DNA from 3 places in the Nonomuraea sp. NPDC048901 genome. Region 3 is predicted to be linked to each of the others. Evidence: riboswitches for the same ligand, from Rfam matches in the RefSeq annotation. Region 3 holds a riboswitch; each other region holds the start of a gene.

Region 1 (4,837 bases), on a different contig from region 3:
GGCAGTTCTCCGAGCTGGGCCGCTCCAGGGTCTTCCTCGAACTGCTCGGCGAGCGGCTGCCGCCGCCCGCCGAGGGATCCGCCGCCGAGCGTGAGGCGTATGACACCTATGTCCGGCTCCGTGACCTGTCGGACCTCGAGAGCCCCGGCGCGGCCCAGGCCGTGCGGAAGGCCCACGACGAGTGGCACGCGGCGTGCGCCGAACTCGCCGCGCAGGGCGGCGCCGCAGGCGAGTACGCCGCCCTCCGGCTCGGGCGCCCGATCGAGTACGACGAGCTGCGCCGCCTGCTGGGCACGGTCGGCGAGGTCGTGCCCGCGGACACGAACACCGATAAGTGAAGGCGGCATCAGCCGCGGTCAGGGATGACCGCGCCGTCGTTGTCGCGGGCCTCGTCATCGCCCAACCGGCCGAGGTAGTACGCCGAGACGTAGGACAAGCGAGGTCCTGCCCGGATCATGATCAGTTAGACGCCCGGTGAGGAAGGCCCGCTCAACCTCGTTGTCGGTCAGCTCCAGCGCCTGCCGGTACGCGGTCGCCGCCTCGTCCGTACGGCCGAGGCGCCGGAGCAGGTCCGCCTTGATCGCCGGCAGGTACTGGTACCGGGAGAGCCGGCCATCCTGCTCCAGCGCCTCGACCAGGGCCAGTGCGGTCGCCGGTCCTTTGGCCATCGACACGGGCACGGTCCGATTCAGCGCGACCACCGGTGAGGGCCAGAGGGCCAGCAGTCTGTCGTAGAGTGCCACGATCTGTGCCCAGTCCGTCTGCTCGTACGACGGTGCCTCGGCGTACAGGGAGGCGATCGCCGCCTGCAGCAGGTAGCGCCCGGCGCGGCCACCGCGCAGGCCGGCCACGATCAGCTCGTGCGCCTCGGCCAGCGCGCCGCGGTCCCACCGGGAGCGGTCCTGCTCCTCAAGGCGCAGCAGCCGGCCGTCAGCGTCCGTCCGGGTCGCGCGCCGGGCGTCGGTGACCACGAGCAGTGCCAGCAGCCCTCGTACCTCTGGCTCATCGGGCATGAGCTCTCGCAGCGCGCGGGCCAGGTGCAGCGCGCGGTCGGCCAGGTCGGCGCGCACGAGCGCGGGGCCCGAGGGGGCCGTGTGCCCGGCGGTGAACAGCAGGTGGAGCACGCCGAGTACGGCTGCCAGCCGGTCCGGCAGCTCCGCCGGGCGCGGCACCCGGTAGGGGATGCGGGCGACGGAGATCTTCTTCTTCGCCCGGGTGATGCGGGCGGCCATCGTCTGTTCCGACACCAGCAGTGCCCGGGCGATGTCCGGGGTCGGCAGCCCGCACACCAGCCGCAGCGTGAGCGCGAGCTGCGCCTCCTGCGCGAGCGCGGGATGACAGCAGGTGAAGATGAGCCGCAGCCGTTCGTCGGGTACGGCATCCTCCAGTTCCACCGCGTCCGCCTCATCACGGTCCGCCGGCCTGCGCGGAGCGAGCTCGTCGGACTCCACCAGCAGTGGCAGCTTCGACCGGAAGGTCCGCTCGCGGCGGATCGCGTCCATCGCCCGGCGCTTGGCCGCGGTGGTGAGCCACGCCGCGGGGTTGGCGGGGATACCGTCGCGTTCCCAGGCCGACAGTGCCGCGGCGTACGCCTCCTGTACGCACTCCTCGGCCAGGTCCAGGTCCTGCGCGACGCGCACGGTCGCGGCGAGCACGAAAGCCCACTCGCGCCGATGCGCGTCAGCCACCGCCTGACCCGCGTCCGCCCGTCCCGCCTCCGTTTGGCCCGCCTCCGTTTGGCTCGCGTCGGTTTGGCCCGCGTCCGCCGCGGCCGTCATCGGGCGGTGGGCGCGATGCCGCCCGCGACGGGGCGCACCTCGACGCCGCCACGGCCCCACTGGACGGCGGGGTTGCGACGCGCCAGGTCCAGGGCGGCGTCCAGGTCGGGGGCCTCGATGACGCAGACGCCGGCGATGACTTCCTTGGCGTCGATGAAGGGCCCGTCGGTGACCACGTCGCCGCGCAACGAGGTGGCGGTGTCGGCGGACCGCAGCGCGTAGGCCGCGATCATGGCGCCGGAGTCGACGAGGTCGTCGGCGTGCCGCTGGCTCGCCGCCTGCTGCTCGGGGGTGTAGTCGCCGGCTCCGGCGTTGTCGAAGATGAGGATCGCGTACTGGGGCATGAGGGTCTCCTTGGCCGTCTGTCCGGTCGGTACGCCTCTACGTCGGACGGGCGAGGCGAATTCGACAGACCGTACGCGAACCTTTTCCAGACGCGCCCTGGCGCGACTTCAACAAGACACCCCCGCTACTTGACGGATCGACGAGCCGGCCGGGCTGGGCATGGCGATTTCATGGCGATGGAATTACCCAGGTCAGGGGTGCGTTGTACCCATCTGTGCGCCTGGCCTAGACAGTGAGTATCCCTCTGGCCGCGCCGCCAAAGTCCGAGTACGGACGTCATACCCATCGCATGCATCACAGGCAATCACCTGTGACCGCTGAACCCGCCTGTGCGCGGGACCGGGGACCCATGTCTCGATCGGGGCTAATCGGCACGTCAACGTGCCGTAGGGCAGCTTCCACGCCCGAGCCCGTCAGCTAACCCGGTAAGCGGAATGGAAGCAAGGAGTAATCACCATTATCCGCACCCCCAAGATCAGCTATGCCAAGATCGCGCTCGGCGCGACCCTCACCGCCGCCGCCCTCGGCGCCCACACCGCGGCGAACGCCGCCACCGCCTCCACAGGGCACACCCCCACCGCGGCTCAGGCCGCCCCCGCCTCCGCGCAGGGCGGCAGGAACGGCGAGGCCCAGGTGAACGTCACCGCCCAGCAGGTCCTGAACCTGGCCAAGGCCCAGGTCGGCACGTCCGAGGACGCCAACGGCGGCGGCACCAAGTTCCAGAAGTGGTACATGAACTCGGCCCGCGCCGCCGAGACCGTCCAGCGTGACGGCGGCAGCAGGCAGGACTACCTGAACGCCGCCTGGTGCTCGATGTTCGTCTCCTGGGTCGGCGAGGAGACCGGCGCCCGCTCCCAGGTCGGCTGGGACGCCTACACCGTCGCCCACGCCAAGTGGTTCGCCGCCAACCAGCGCTGGGGCACCGTGGCCAAGCCCGGCGCCGTGGTCTTCTACTCCTGGAGCGGCAGCAAGGACCTGAGCTCCATCAGCCACGTCGGCTTCGTGGTCAAGGACAACGGCGACGGCACGATCTCCACGATCGAGGGCAACACCGGCAACGGCAAGGTCGAGCAGCGTGTCCGTCCCACCTCCCAGGTCGTCGGCTACGGCTACCCGCACTACGCCGCCTGACAGCTGGCCTGGCGCCTCTGGCACCCCCCGAGCGGCGTCCCCGAAGCGGTGCGCCGACACTGGAGGTGGAAAGATCATCGCATGCCGATCGATCCGCACCTGCTCGCCGTTTTCACGGCGACCACCATCGTCGCTCTGATCACCCCCGGACCCGACATGCTGTTCGTCCTGGGATGCGGTCTGCGGGGTGGGCCCCGCGCCGGGCTGCTGGCCACGGCCGGCGTGATCACGGGTGACGCGTTGTACGTCGCCGCGGCCGCCGCCGGGCTCGCCGTGCTGCTGACGACGTTCCCGGTCGTCTTCACGGTGCTACGGTTCGCCGGCGCCGCGTACCTGATCTACCTCGGCGTCCAGATGATCCGCAACCGCAAGAACGGCCAGGCCGACGATCCGGCCAGCCGCGGAATGTCCGGTCGGCGGGCCTTCCTCAACGGCGTGGTCTCCTCCATGGCCAATCCGCAGACGTTCACGTTCATGGTCGCCTTCCTGCCCCAGTTCATCGATCCCGCGGCGGGGCCGGTCTGGCTGCAGTTCGCCGTCCTCGGCGCCGTCCTGATCGTCCTGGAGTTCCTGGCCGACGCGACGGTCGGCGTGCTGGCCGGGCGGATCGGCGGCTGGCTGCGCGGCCGCCAGGCGGTGCGCCGCCGGATCGACGCCGCGACCGGGAGCGTGTTCATCGGTCTGGGCGTCACCCTCGCGGCCGAACGCTGACCGGCCGCGGCCCGGTCAGCGGAGGAACGCGGCTCGCCGCCTCGGTTTCCGACGGGCGACCCGTCTCGCCGGACGGGCTCGTCGGCGCGGTGTGGGGAGACGAGCCGCCGAATCGAGAAGTGCGGGTGCAGTGAGCGGCGGCTGCGCAAGCTCCCTGCGCGCCTGGTCGTCCATCTCCTGATCGCGCCGTGCTTCAGGAGTGGACTGCGATGAGTTCGGCGAGGTCCAACGCGTCCCCGCTGATACCGGCCAGCCAATCATCTTGTACGTACTCGAAGTCACCGGTTTCGGTGTCGAGCAGGCCGATGCTCCCAGCTGTCACCCGTTGTTCGGGGTTGATGGGCTCCGGCTCCCACTTGGTGGTCTTGGGCCGCACCAACTGGGCGAGCGCGTAGGAGGTCGTGCGGCCGTAGCGGCGGGGGCCGTTGGGGTGGTGGTAGTGGCCGCTGACGTGCAGGCGCGGGTGCAGGTGCTCGATGAGTGCGGTCAGCTTCGCCGAGCCCTGTACGTTCCCGCGCCGGTCGCGTGAGATCCCGTACGGGCCGTCATGAGTCACCAGGACGTCCACGTCACCCGGTCTGACCGCCATCAGCCGCGCGTACGCGCTCTCGTCCAGATCCATCTTCCCCGGAACCTCGATAAGCCCCAGGAACGCCACGCGCTGCCCGGCGACCTCAACCACGTTCCCGCAGGCGACATGGAGGTAGGCGCCGAGGGGATCCACCGGCACGACCTCGGCGCCCGCCGCGTCGTGCAAGGATGCCAGCCAGTCGTGATCCTCGTGGTTGCCGCTGACGAACAGCACACCGGGGACCCGCCCGAGAGCCGAGCGCACCCCCTCGGCGAAGGCCGGCGACGGATCGAGCAGCCGG
Region 2 (4,837 bases), on a different contig from region 3:
CCTGCTGCGGGAGTGCGCGCGCCGCCGCGCCTATCTCGCGCAGATCTGGCCGTCCGCGCAGCTGGACACGGCTCCGGTACGGCCGGCGCAGTGGCTGCCGGGCAGCGGGGTGACTCTGGACTCGGTCCAGTGGGAGGTCCTCACCGGGGCCGGGGCCGAGGCGACACCGCTCGACCTGGCCAAGCGGATCGGCAGGTCCGGCTATTCGGTGCTGCTGGCCGTACGGAGGATGGCGGCGGCCGGGCTGCTGGCACCGCCCGTGGAGCCGACCACCACCACGCGCGCCCCGGAAGAGAGCGCGACGAAGACCGGTGAGCACAGGGCGAAGACCGCCGGAGACGGGCAGGGGGCGCTGCCGCAGCGGGGGCGCGTGGCCGCCGGCCAACGGCCGCCGCACGATCCCCGCACCCCGGGCCTGCCGCTCGGCCCGCCGGTCACGGCGGACCCCACGGACCTGGCCCTGCTGATGCGCCTGAAGAAGGCGCTGGAGGAGCTGACATGAGGTTCCCCCGCCCGCAAAGGAGGCCACCGGTGGAGCTGCGTGAAGAGGTGCTCAGGGAGATGGTTCTCCTGCGCGAGCGCACTCCGGACATCAGCGGGAGCGTCGCCTGCACGGTTGACGGCATGAGCATCGCCTGCGACAACGCCGACGACAGTGGCGAGCAGGTCGCCGCGCTGTCCGCGGCGCTGCTCGCGCTGAGCAGGCGAATGACGATCATGACCGGCCAGGGCGTACTGGAGGAGACGCTCATCTCCGGCACCGCCGGCTTCGCCGCCTTCTACGCGGCGGGCCCCACCATCGTCCTCGCAGTCCTGGCTGAGCCCGGCACCAATCTCGGGCTGCTCCGGCTGGAGGGGCGCAAGACGGCGGCCAGCGTGGCCGCCATCTCAGCACGGATTCACTGAGCTTGAACGGAGGAAGGCATGGCCAGCATGGACGTCTCTCTCAAGGAGATGATGACGATCGACGGCTCGCTCGGCGCGGTGATCGTCGATCACGGCAGCGGCATGGCGCTGGGGGCGCTCGGCGGCTCCAAGGACCTGGATCTCCAGGTCGCCGCGGCGGGGAACACGGAGGTGGTCAAGGCCAAGCTGCGCACGATGGACTCGCTGGGGCTCAAGGACTCCATCGAGGACATCCTGATCACGCTCGGCGGCCAGTACCACATCATCCGGCCGATCACCGGCCGCGGCGGCAAGGGGCTCTTCCTCTATCTCGCCCTGGACCGGGCGCGGGCCAACCTGGCCCTGGCCCGGCACCAGCTCCGCGGGATCGAGGAGAAGCTGGAGGTCTGAGAGATCCGGTGGCTCGCGTCCGGGCGCGGCGGACACGAGCCACCGACCTCCACCGATCCCTGAACAGCCTGGTCCCTGAACAGCCTGATCCCTGACCGGCCTGATTCCTGGTGCGTCAGCTCGTGGTGAGCTTGGTGATGGCGCCGACGATGTCCGGCCAGAGCGGCCGGGGCAGGTCGTGGCCCATGCCGGGGAACGTCAGCAGCGTGGCGCCTGGAATCGCCGCCGCCGTGGCGTGGCCGGCGGCGACCGGGACGAGCCGGTCGGCCTCGCCGTGGATGACCAGGGCGGGGATCCCCAGCGTGCCGAGCTGCTCCGTGCGGTCGCCGGAGGCCATGATCGCGGCCAGCTGCCGGGTCGTGCCCGGCGGGTCGAAGCACCGGTCGTACGCCTGGCCGGACAGCCGGAGGATGCGTTCCCGGTCCATGTCGAAGCCGGGCGAGCCGATCACCGCCCAGGTCCTCAAGGACTGGGCGAGCACGGCGTCCCGATCAGTCGGGGGCGCGGCGAGCAGCACCGCGCTGGCCTCCGGCGTGGGCGGGGCCACGTCCGGGCCGGGCGTCGACATGATCGAGGTAAGGGTCAGGACCCGCTCGGGGTGCCGGATGGCGAGCGTCTGGGCGATCATGCCGCCCATCGAGGCGCCCACGACGTGGGCGGCGGGCCAGCCGAGGACGTCCATCAGCCCGGCCGCGTCGTCGGCCATGTCGTCCAGCAGATACGAAGAGGACGTCCCCAGTGTGGGAACGCCCTCGTCGTGCAGGTGTGTGGAGAGTCCGGAGTCACGGTTGTCGAATCTGACAACGTGATGGCCCTGCTCCGCCAGGAGCTCGCAGAGCTCGTCGTCCCAGTGGATGAGCTGGGCGCCGAGCCCCATGATGAGGAGCAGGGGACGTCCGCCGGGTGAGCCGAAGGTCTCGTACGCGATCTCGATGCCGTTCGCGGCTGCAAGCGTGGTCACGAGGTCAGAATGACATTCTGTTTCCCGCGACGCAAAGACCGCCGGCTCCGAAACCGACGACCATCAAGGCCGTCGGCTCCGGACCTGACGGCCGTCAGCAAAACCGTCTTCGGACCTGACGGTTGTCAGCGCCGGACGAGCTTGCGGATCCGGTCGCGGCCGACCGTCACGCCACCGCCGAACATCGCCAGCGCGACCGCCGCGGCGGCGCCACCGATGGCGTTCGATTCGACGACCTTCTTGTCAGCGACCTTCTCCTCAGCCTTGTCGGCCTTCTTGGCGGCCACCGGCACGGCCTTGGCGGGAGCGGGCTTGACCGCGGCGGGCTTGTCGCCCTCGGCCACGATCTTCGGGGGCTTGGCGGGGTTGCGGTCCACGACGGCGTACGCACCGGTCGAGAAGGGCTGCGGGTAGTTCTTCTTGCCCGGACCGCTACCCCACTTGGTGATGACGTAGTCGATCTTGATGTGGCCCGCGCCACCGTTGCCGTCCACGCCCAGCGTGCTGGAGTTGAAGCGGCCACCGGTCAGGGCGGCGAAAGTCTTGGCGTCGAGGTCGAGCATGACGCCGCTGGAGGACGGCACGCCCGGACCGCGGTCGCCGACGAAGAAGGGCATCTTCTTGCCCTTGTAGACGACGTAACCCTCGGTCATGAGCGGCCAGCTCGGGCTGGCGGCGAGCCCCTTCTGCATGGGCTTGCCGCTGGCCGGCAGCCCGGTGTCCCCGGCGCGGCCGGAGGAGTCGTCCCAGAAGTAGGACGCGGTGGTCTTGCCCTTGAGCAGGACCTTCTTGTCGTTGCCGGTGTCGGCGTGTGCGGCGGTGCCTGCGCTGATGGAGATCGCGCCTACGAGGGCGGCGGTGAGCATAGCAGAGCGAACAGACATGAAGCAGTGAAGTCCTTTATACGGGAAAAGGGGATCGCGCTCGTGAAAGGTGGGCGTAGCCGGGCAAGACGCCAAACGGTCGCTACGCGGAGCGTGGAAGAGCGGGGGGAAGGCGCCGGTCAGTCTGCGGACGACAACACGCGGGCTGGCGGCACGACGCGGGGGTTACGCATGCGGTAGGTGTCCTCTCCATCTCGCCTACCGGGTTAGCTGACGGGTTCGGACGTGGAGATGCCCTACCGACCGAGGTCGGATTCACCCCTAAGGAACGTTGGTTCCCCGGTTCCCGCGAGCGGGATTCGGCGCCTGCCGGTTGGTACTCCCCTGTTGAAGCCCCAAAGTCACCGGCTGGTAACTCCATGAACTATAGGTACCGAACCGGACAAAGGCAAACATAAGCCCATGAAACGGGCGAAGATCTACCTAGAGGGTCAAGAAAAAAGGGGGGTACGGCATGCCGTACCCCCAGAAAAGCTCAGGTCAACCGCCGCTCTTCCGCCTGAAAGAACGCTTGCTGGCGGCGGGCCCGTGAGCGCCGTGAATCTTGGAAGGGTCGTTGCCCCTGCCACCCGCGCTCGAGTCAGCATGCTGGTTACGCTTGCGCTCCAGCGCCTCGCGGAACTTGCGCTTCATCTCGTCCTCGGGAGTTTCGTCGACTTCCGGCTCCGGTGTTTCCGCCATGAGGACCTCCTGGTGTTGGGGACAAGGACAGCTTCGCATGACGGCGCTCAGGACGCGAAACTGGCCTCGACCTTGGGCTGTGGGGTTTCCCGGTCGATCCGCACACCGGGCATGGCGATCAGGGCGACCAGCGCCACGAGGGCGCCCGCGACCCCCAGCGAGGGGATGACCAGGGCCGCGGCCGAGGCGTGCGCGGCGGCCAGTCCGTGCAGCGGCGCCTCGGTGGCGATGACGGAGGTGTAGGCGGTGCCGGCCAGGGCCAGGGCGACCGAGCCGCCGATCTGGCGGAAGAACGTCAGGTTGGCCGAGGCCGTACCCATGTACTGGGGCGGCACCGAGTTCGACACGGCCACGGTCAGGCCGGAGAGCATCGGGCCCATGCCGAGGCCGATCAGCGCCATCCACCCGACGAGCACCCAGGGCGGCGTGTCCAGCGTCAGACCGGCGCACAACAGCGTGCCCACGACCAGCAGGAACGGCGCCGCCACCAGCCACGGCTTGTAGACGCGCGTCCGGCTGATCAGCGCGCCCACGACCATGCTGCCCACCACCATGGCCAGGGTCAGCGGGTAGATCCGCAGCCCCGACTCGGTGGCGCTGGCGCCGAGCGCCTCCTGGAAGTAGCGCGGCAGGAACACCACGCCGGCGAACATGCAGAAGGCGGTGAAGAAGGAGGTCACGTTGACCAGCGTGTACGTACGGTTCCGAAACAGGTGCAGGGGCATGATGGGCGCCTCGGCCCGCATCTCCACCACCACGAACACCACGAGCGACACCAGAGCCAGCGCGATCGGCCCGATCACCGGCACGCTGGTCCAGGTGTGGCCGTCGAGCCCCTTCTCGGTCAGGCCGATGAGCAGCGAGCTAATGCCAACTGTGAAGACCCCGATTCCCAGGTAGTCGGGCCGCCCGCCGCCATGTCCCGGCCGGCGCGGCAGGCGCAGCACGATGATCGCGATCAGCACCAGGCCGATCGGCACGTTCACATAAAAGGCCCAGCGCCAGCTCGCGTGGT
Region 3 (4,837 bases):
GCTGCTGGCCGTAGTCCGGTTGCTGACCGTAGCCGGGCTGCTGACCGTACTGCGGCTGTTGTCCGTACTGCGGTTGCTGCGGCTGCTGGCCGTAGCCCGGCTGCTGCTGACCGTACTGCGGCTGTTGGCCGTAGCCCGGCTGCTGCTGCCCATAGTTGGGTTGCTGACCGTAGGCGTCGTCCGCCCGGTAGCCAACGACCGTCGCATCCGGGTCGGGCTCGCCATAGGGACGGCCCGTGTTGTGATGTCCGTATTCAGATCCGCCAGGCGCAGAGTTCTCGCCGGATTCGTCCTGTGGATACGGCGGCTGTCCGGTGCTCACCGTGTCACCTCGCTTCGAGTGCGCATGTGGCACGTGTCAGGACACATGCCTGTGCTGCCCAACGTATCGACATAGGTATCAACAATCACCTTTCCCATTAGTCAAGGTCCGCGTCACCCGATGTCAGGTGGAGAAGCATGCGGGTGTTCCCCAGGGTGTTGGGCTTGACGTGTTCGAGGTCGAGGAACTCGGCGACACCCTCGTCGTACGAGGCCAGCAGCTCCGCATAGACCTCGGGTGAGACCGGAGTGCCCTGTACGGGGCGGAATCCATGCCTCGCGAAAAAATCCACCTCAAAAGTCAGACAGAAAACCCGGCGCAGGCCGAGTTCCCGGGCCGTTTTGATCAAGGAAGAGACGATCCGGTGCCCGATTCCGAAGCCTCGGAACTCCGGATCAACGGCCACCGTGCGAATCTCCGCGAGATCCTCCCAAAGCACGTGCAGCGCGCCACAGCCGACCACTTGGCCGCCGCGCTCGGCGATCCAGAACTCCTGCACGTCCTCGTACAGAGTGACGGTGGCCTTCTCCAGAAGCCGGGGCCCGGCGCCCGCGTAGGTGTCGACCAGGAGACGGATCGTCCTGACATCCGGCGTGCGAGCACGCCGGACGACGACTTCCGTGTCCGGGACTGTCACTTCGGCGACCTGCTCCATGGGTCTCCAGCGTACAGATCCGATTACGGCCTCCCCGTAACTCTGACGTCTCTCCCATCTCATGACATCTCGTGGTTGATCGAGCACGATGAGGGATCCCTTGGCCATCAGGCTTCCATGCCTTGACGAACTTGGTGCAAAAAGGACATAAAGTTTGTCCTGCACCGGCAAGCACGAGATCACCTCGTGACCCTTCGGTTGTGAAACCTCTACAGACTTGGCAGTTCTGGTTGAGCACGAACCCGGAGTGCACTAGTGTCCAGCGACGATGTCACCCACGCGAGCCAGCGTGGAGACGCGCCCAATCCCCGTAAGGGGAGCCGGGGACCCGCCGGTGGCGACCTCATCCCGACGCCACCACCCATGGGGTGAATCCGAGCGAGTCGTTCGGTAGGGCTGCTCCGGCCCGAACCCGTCAGCTAACCCGGTAGGCGCCGATGAGAGGAGCTGGTTGGTGAAGCAGACCCGCGATCGCGAGACGAAGCCGGCGGCCGCTCAGGCCCGCCCTTCTGAGCTCCGGAAGATCCCCACCCGGTTGGGTGTCATCGCGGCGACCATCGCCACCCTCCTCTTCGCCGTACCTGTCGGCTCCGCCGTCGCCGATCCCAAGCCCTCGCTGAAGGACCTGTCCAAGCAGGCCGAGGAGCTCCACACCCAGATCGAGACGCTGAGCGAGGAGTTCAACGGCCAGCGGGAGAAGCTCAAGACAGCCAAGAAGTCGGCTGAGGCGGCCAAGAGGACGCTGTCCACCAGTGAGGCCGATCTGGCCGCGAAGCGCGCCAAGGCCGCGCTGCTGGCCCAGAACGCCTACATCAACGGCGGCTTCGGCCAGGCGCTGGCATTCGGCACCTCCGACGACCCCGAGAGCTTCCTCGACCGGGCGGCCACCACCTACGCGCTGGAGCAGCAGCAGGGCTTCGAGGTCAACCAGGTGACCACGGCCAGGCAGGCCGCCGAGCAGGCAAGGGCCAGCGCCAAGACGCGCATCGACGAGGTCGAGAAGATCGTCGAGGGCCTCGGCACCAAACGCGACAAGATCACCAAGCTCGTCGCCAAGGTCGAGAGCAGTCTCTTCAAGCGGGCGATCGGCGAGGCGGGCCGTCCCGGCACCCGGGCCACGCGGGTCGACCTGCCGGTCATCGGCGCCGGCAAGGCCGCCACGGCCGCCAGGTGGGCGCTCACGCAGCAGCTCAAGCCGTACGTCTGGGGCGCCGAGGGGCCGACCTCGTACGACTGCTCCGGCCTCGTGATGGCGGCCTACCAGCGGGTGGGCATCTCACTGCCGCACTACACCGGCGACCAGTGGACGGCCGGACGGCACATCTCCAAGGAGGAGCTGCGCGCCGGCGACCTGGTCTTCTTCTATGGTGACCTGCACCACGTCGGCATCTACATAGGCGGCGGCATGATGGTCCACGCGCCGCAGACCGGCGACGTCGTACGCATCGCGTCCATCGCCCGCCGCCCGTTCGCGGGCGCCGTACGCATCGCCGACTGACCTCCGGACACCACGACAAGCACTCTGACAGCTGGGGCCCGGGCGGCTGGGCCGGTCGAACGGTCAGATGAGCTGGCGGCGGGCGGCCCAGGCCACGGCCTCGATCGCGGTGGCGACGCCGATGCGGTCGCAGATACCCCGAAGTCTCCGGCGTACCGTGCGTCCGCTGATATCCAGTCGTCTGCCAACCCGATCAACCGTGACCCCCTTGGCAAGCTCCGCCAGCAACGCCAGATCCGCGTGGCTAAGCTCGACGCTCTCAGTGAGCACATACATCGGGAGCCCTCCCCCCAACAGCAGAACTCGAGACGTCTATGTCCGAGCAGAGCTGCAGCTCGTCTCGCAGACGGTAAACGCATTCTGGAAAGGTCGTCAAGCCAGCGGATACCGCCCTCTGACCATCGCCATTGACATGATCGGCTGTATGTGAAGTACTCGCCATATGTCGGCACACTTCGGGGCCCGATGAGGGATCACAGGCGCCCTTACAACGGCTCCAGCCCGCTCCCCAAGAGCGCCGCGAACCTGCTGAGCGCCGAATCCGTAAAACGCGAATATTCTTCGCATTCAATATGCGAAATATCGGAAATGTGGCTGCTTAGGGCAGTCTTTTGTACCCCCGCGCCGCCGGGTCAGCAGCGCCCGCCAAAGACCATGAACGGTTCATGCGCCAGAGGGAGAAGCCACTCGGCGCAGGCGGCCGGGAGATGCCCGCTCCCCGCGCTAAGGGACCGGCGAACGCCGCCGCCCGCGTTCTCCTACTCGCCGCAGGAGATCGGGCCGCTGTCAACCCGACAGCGGCCGGTACGGCCCGGCGTGGGAGCCGGGCCGACACTCTTCGGCGGCAGGCGGGTCAGTGGGTCGGCTTGACCAGCGGGAACAAGATCGTTTCCCGGATGCTCTTGCCGGTGAAAGCCATGATCATCCGGTCGATCCCGGCCCCCATGCCACCCGTGGGCGGCATGGCGTACTCCAGCGCCTGCAGGAAGTCCTCGTCCAGCTGCATGGCCTCCGGGTCGCCCCCGGCGGCCAGCAGCGACTGTTCCACCAGGCGCCGGCGCTGCTCGACCGGGTCGACGAGCTCGGAGTAGGCGGTGCCCAGCTCGGTGCCGAACCCGATGAGGTCCCACTTCTCGGTCAGCAGCGGGTTGTCGCGGTGCTGGCGGGTCAGCGGGGAGGTCTCCAGCGGGTAGTCCATGACGAACGTCGGCTGGATGAGCGTGTGCTCGACGAGGGCCTCGAAGATCTCCTGGACGAGCTTGCCCTGGCCCCACTTCGGGTCCCAGTGGATCTCACGCCCGTCGGCGAGTTTCCGGACCTGCTCCAGCGGGGTCTCCGTGGTGATCTCCTCGCCGAGCGCCTCGGACACCGCCCCGTACAGGGTGATGCGCGGCCACTCGGGGATGCCCAGGTCCACCTCGACGCCGTCGTGGACGACCACCGAGGTGCCCAGAGCGGCCACGACGGCCTTCTGGTACATCCGCTGGGTCAGGTCGGCCATGTCGTTGTAGTCGAGGTAGGTGCCGTACGCCTCGATCATGGTGAACTCGGGGTTGTGCGTGGAGTCCGCGCCCTCGTTGCGGAAGTTGCGGTTGATCTCGAAGACCTTCTCGATGCCGCCGACCACGAGCCGCTTCAGGTAGAGCTCGATCGCGATGCGAAGGTAGAGCTCCATGTTGTACGCGTTGATGTGGGTCTTGAACGGCCGGGCCGCCGCGCCGCCGTGGATCGGCTGCAGCATGGGCGTCTCGACCTCGAGGTAGCCCTCCTCGTGCCAGAAGTCGCGCACCGCGCGCACCGTGGCGCTGCGGACGCGGGCCATCTCCCGGGCCTCGTCGTTGACGATGAGGTCGACGTAGCGCTGGCGTACGCGGGCCTCGGGGTCGGTGAGGCCGACGTGCTTCTCCGGCAGCGGGCGCAGGCACTTGGCGGTGATCTGCCAGCGGTCGGCCAGGATCGACAGCTCGCCGCGGCGGGAGGTGATGACCTCGCCCTCCACACCCACGTGGTCGCCCAGGTCGACGTCGCGCTTCCAGGCCGCCAGCGACTCCTCGCCGACCTTGTCGAGCGAGATCATCACCTGCAGGTCGCCGCTGCCGTCGCGGAGTGTGGCGAAGCAGAGCTTGCCGCCCACGCGGTTGAGCATGACGCGGCCCGCGACGCCGACCTTGTCACCGGTCGCGGTGTCCGGGTCGAGGGCCTGGTATTTCTCCCTGACCTCCGCGTTGGTCGCCGTGCGGGGAAAGGTCACCGGGTAAGGATCGACGCCCTCACTGCGAAGGCGGTCGAGCTTCTCCCTCCGGATGCGCATCTGCTCGGGAAGTTCGTCGCTCACAGCATCAAAGAGTAGGGGATATGGCGA

What was found. Region 3 has a riboswitch for cyclic di-AMP ahead of AB0C30_RS02650 (C40 family peptidase). Riboswitches for the same ligand answer to the same signal wherever they lie in the genome.
Region 1: it holds a riboswitch for cyclic di-AMP, as region 3 does, so the genes downstream of both, AB0C30_RS18120 (CHAP domain-containing protein) here and AB0C30_RS02650 (C40 family peptidase) in region 3, are expected to answer to the same signal.
Region 2: it holds a riboswitch for cyclic di-AMP, as region 3 does, so the genes downstream of both, AB0C30_RS46005 (hypothetical protein) here and AB0C30_RS02650 (C40 family peptidase) in region 3, are expected to answer to the same signal.

What each region holds. Positions count from the first base shown of each region.
Region 1 covers NZ_JBEZFW010000005.1:102,324-107,160, reverse strand. Annotated here, with positions in the region: gene AB0C30_RS18135 (hypothetical protein) at 1-338, shown strand, start outside; gene AB0C30_RS18130 (sigma-70 family RNA polymerase sigma factor) at 393-1,688, opposite strand; gene AB0C30_RS18125 (YciI family protein) at 1,775-2,122, opposite strand; cyclic di-AMP (ydaO/yuaA leader) riboswitch at 2,429-2,570, shown strand; gene AB0C30_RS18120 (CHAP domain-containing protein) at 2,757-3,254, shown strand; gene AB0C30_RS18115 (LysE family translocator) at 3,336-3,965, shown strand; gene AB0C30_RS18110 (metallophosphoesterase) at 4,159-4,837, opposite strand, start outside.
Region 2 covers NZ_JBEZFW010000019.1:145,486-150,322, forward strand. Annotated here, with positions in the region: gene AB0C30_RS45985 (hypothetical protein) at 1-502, shown strand, start outside; gene AB0C30_RS45990 (roadblock/LC7 domain-containing protein) at 532-906, shown strand; gene AB0C30_RS45995 (hypothetical protein) at 925-1,296, shown strand; gene AB0C30_RS46000 (alpha/beta hydrolase) at 1,412-2,257, opposite strand; gene AB0C30_RS46005 (hypothetical protein) at 2,383-3,141, opposite strand; cyclic di-AMP (ydaO/yuaA leader) riboswitch at 3,322-3,456, opposite strand; gene AB0C30_RS46010 (DUF5302 domain-containing protein) at 3,622-3,822, opposite strand; gene AB0C30_RS46015 (MDR family MFS transporter) at 3,870-4,837, opposite strand, start outside.
Region 3 covers NZ_JBEZFW010000001.1:527,883-532,719, reverse strand. Annotated here, with positions in the region: gene AB0C30_RS02660 (hypothetical protein) at 1-397, shown strand, start outside; gene AB0C30_RS02655 (amino-acid N-acetyltransferase) at 420-977, opposite strand; cyclic di-AMP (ydaO/yuaA leader) riboswitch at 1,266-1,426, shown strand; gene AB0C30_RS02650 (C40 family peptidase) at 1,432-2,475, shown strand; gene AB0C30_RS02645 (LuxR C-terminal-related transcriptional regulator) at 2,539-2,751, opposite strand; gene lysX (bifunctional lysylphosphatidylglycerol synthetase/lysine--tRNA ligase LysX) at 3,329-4,810, opposite strand.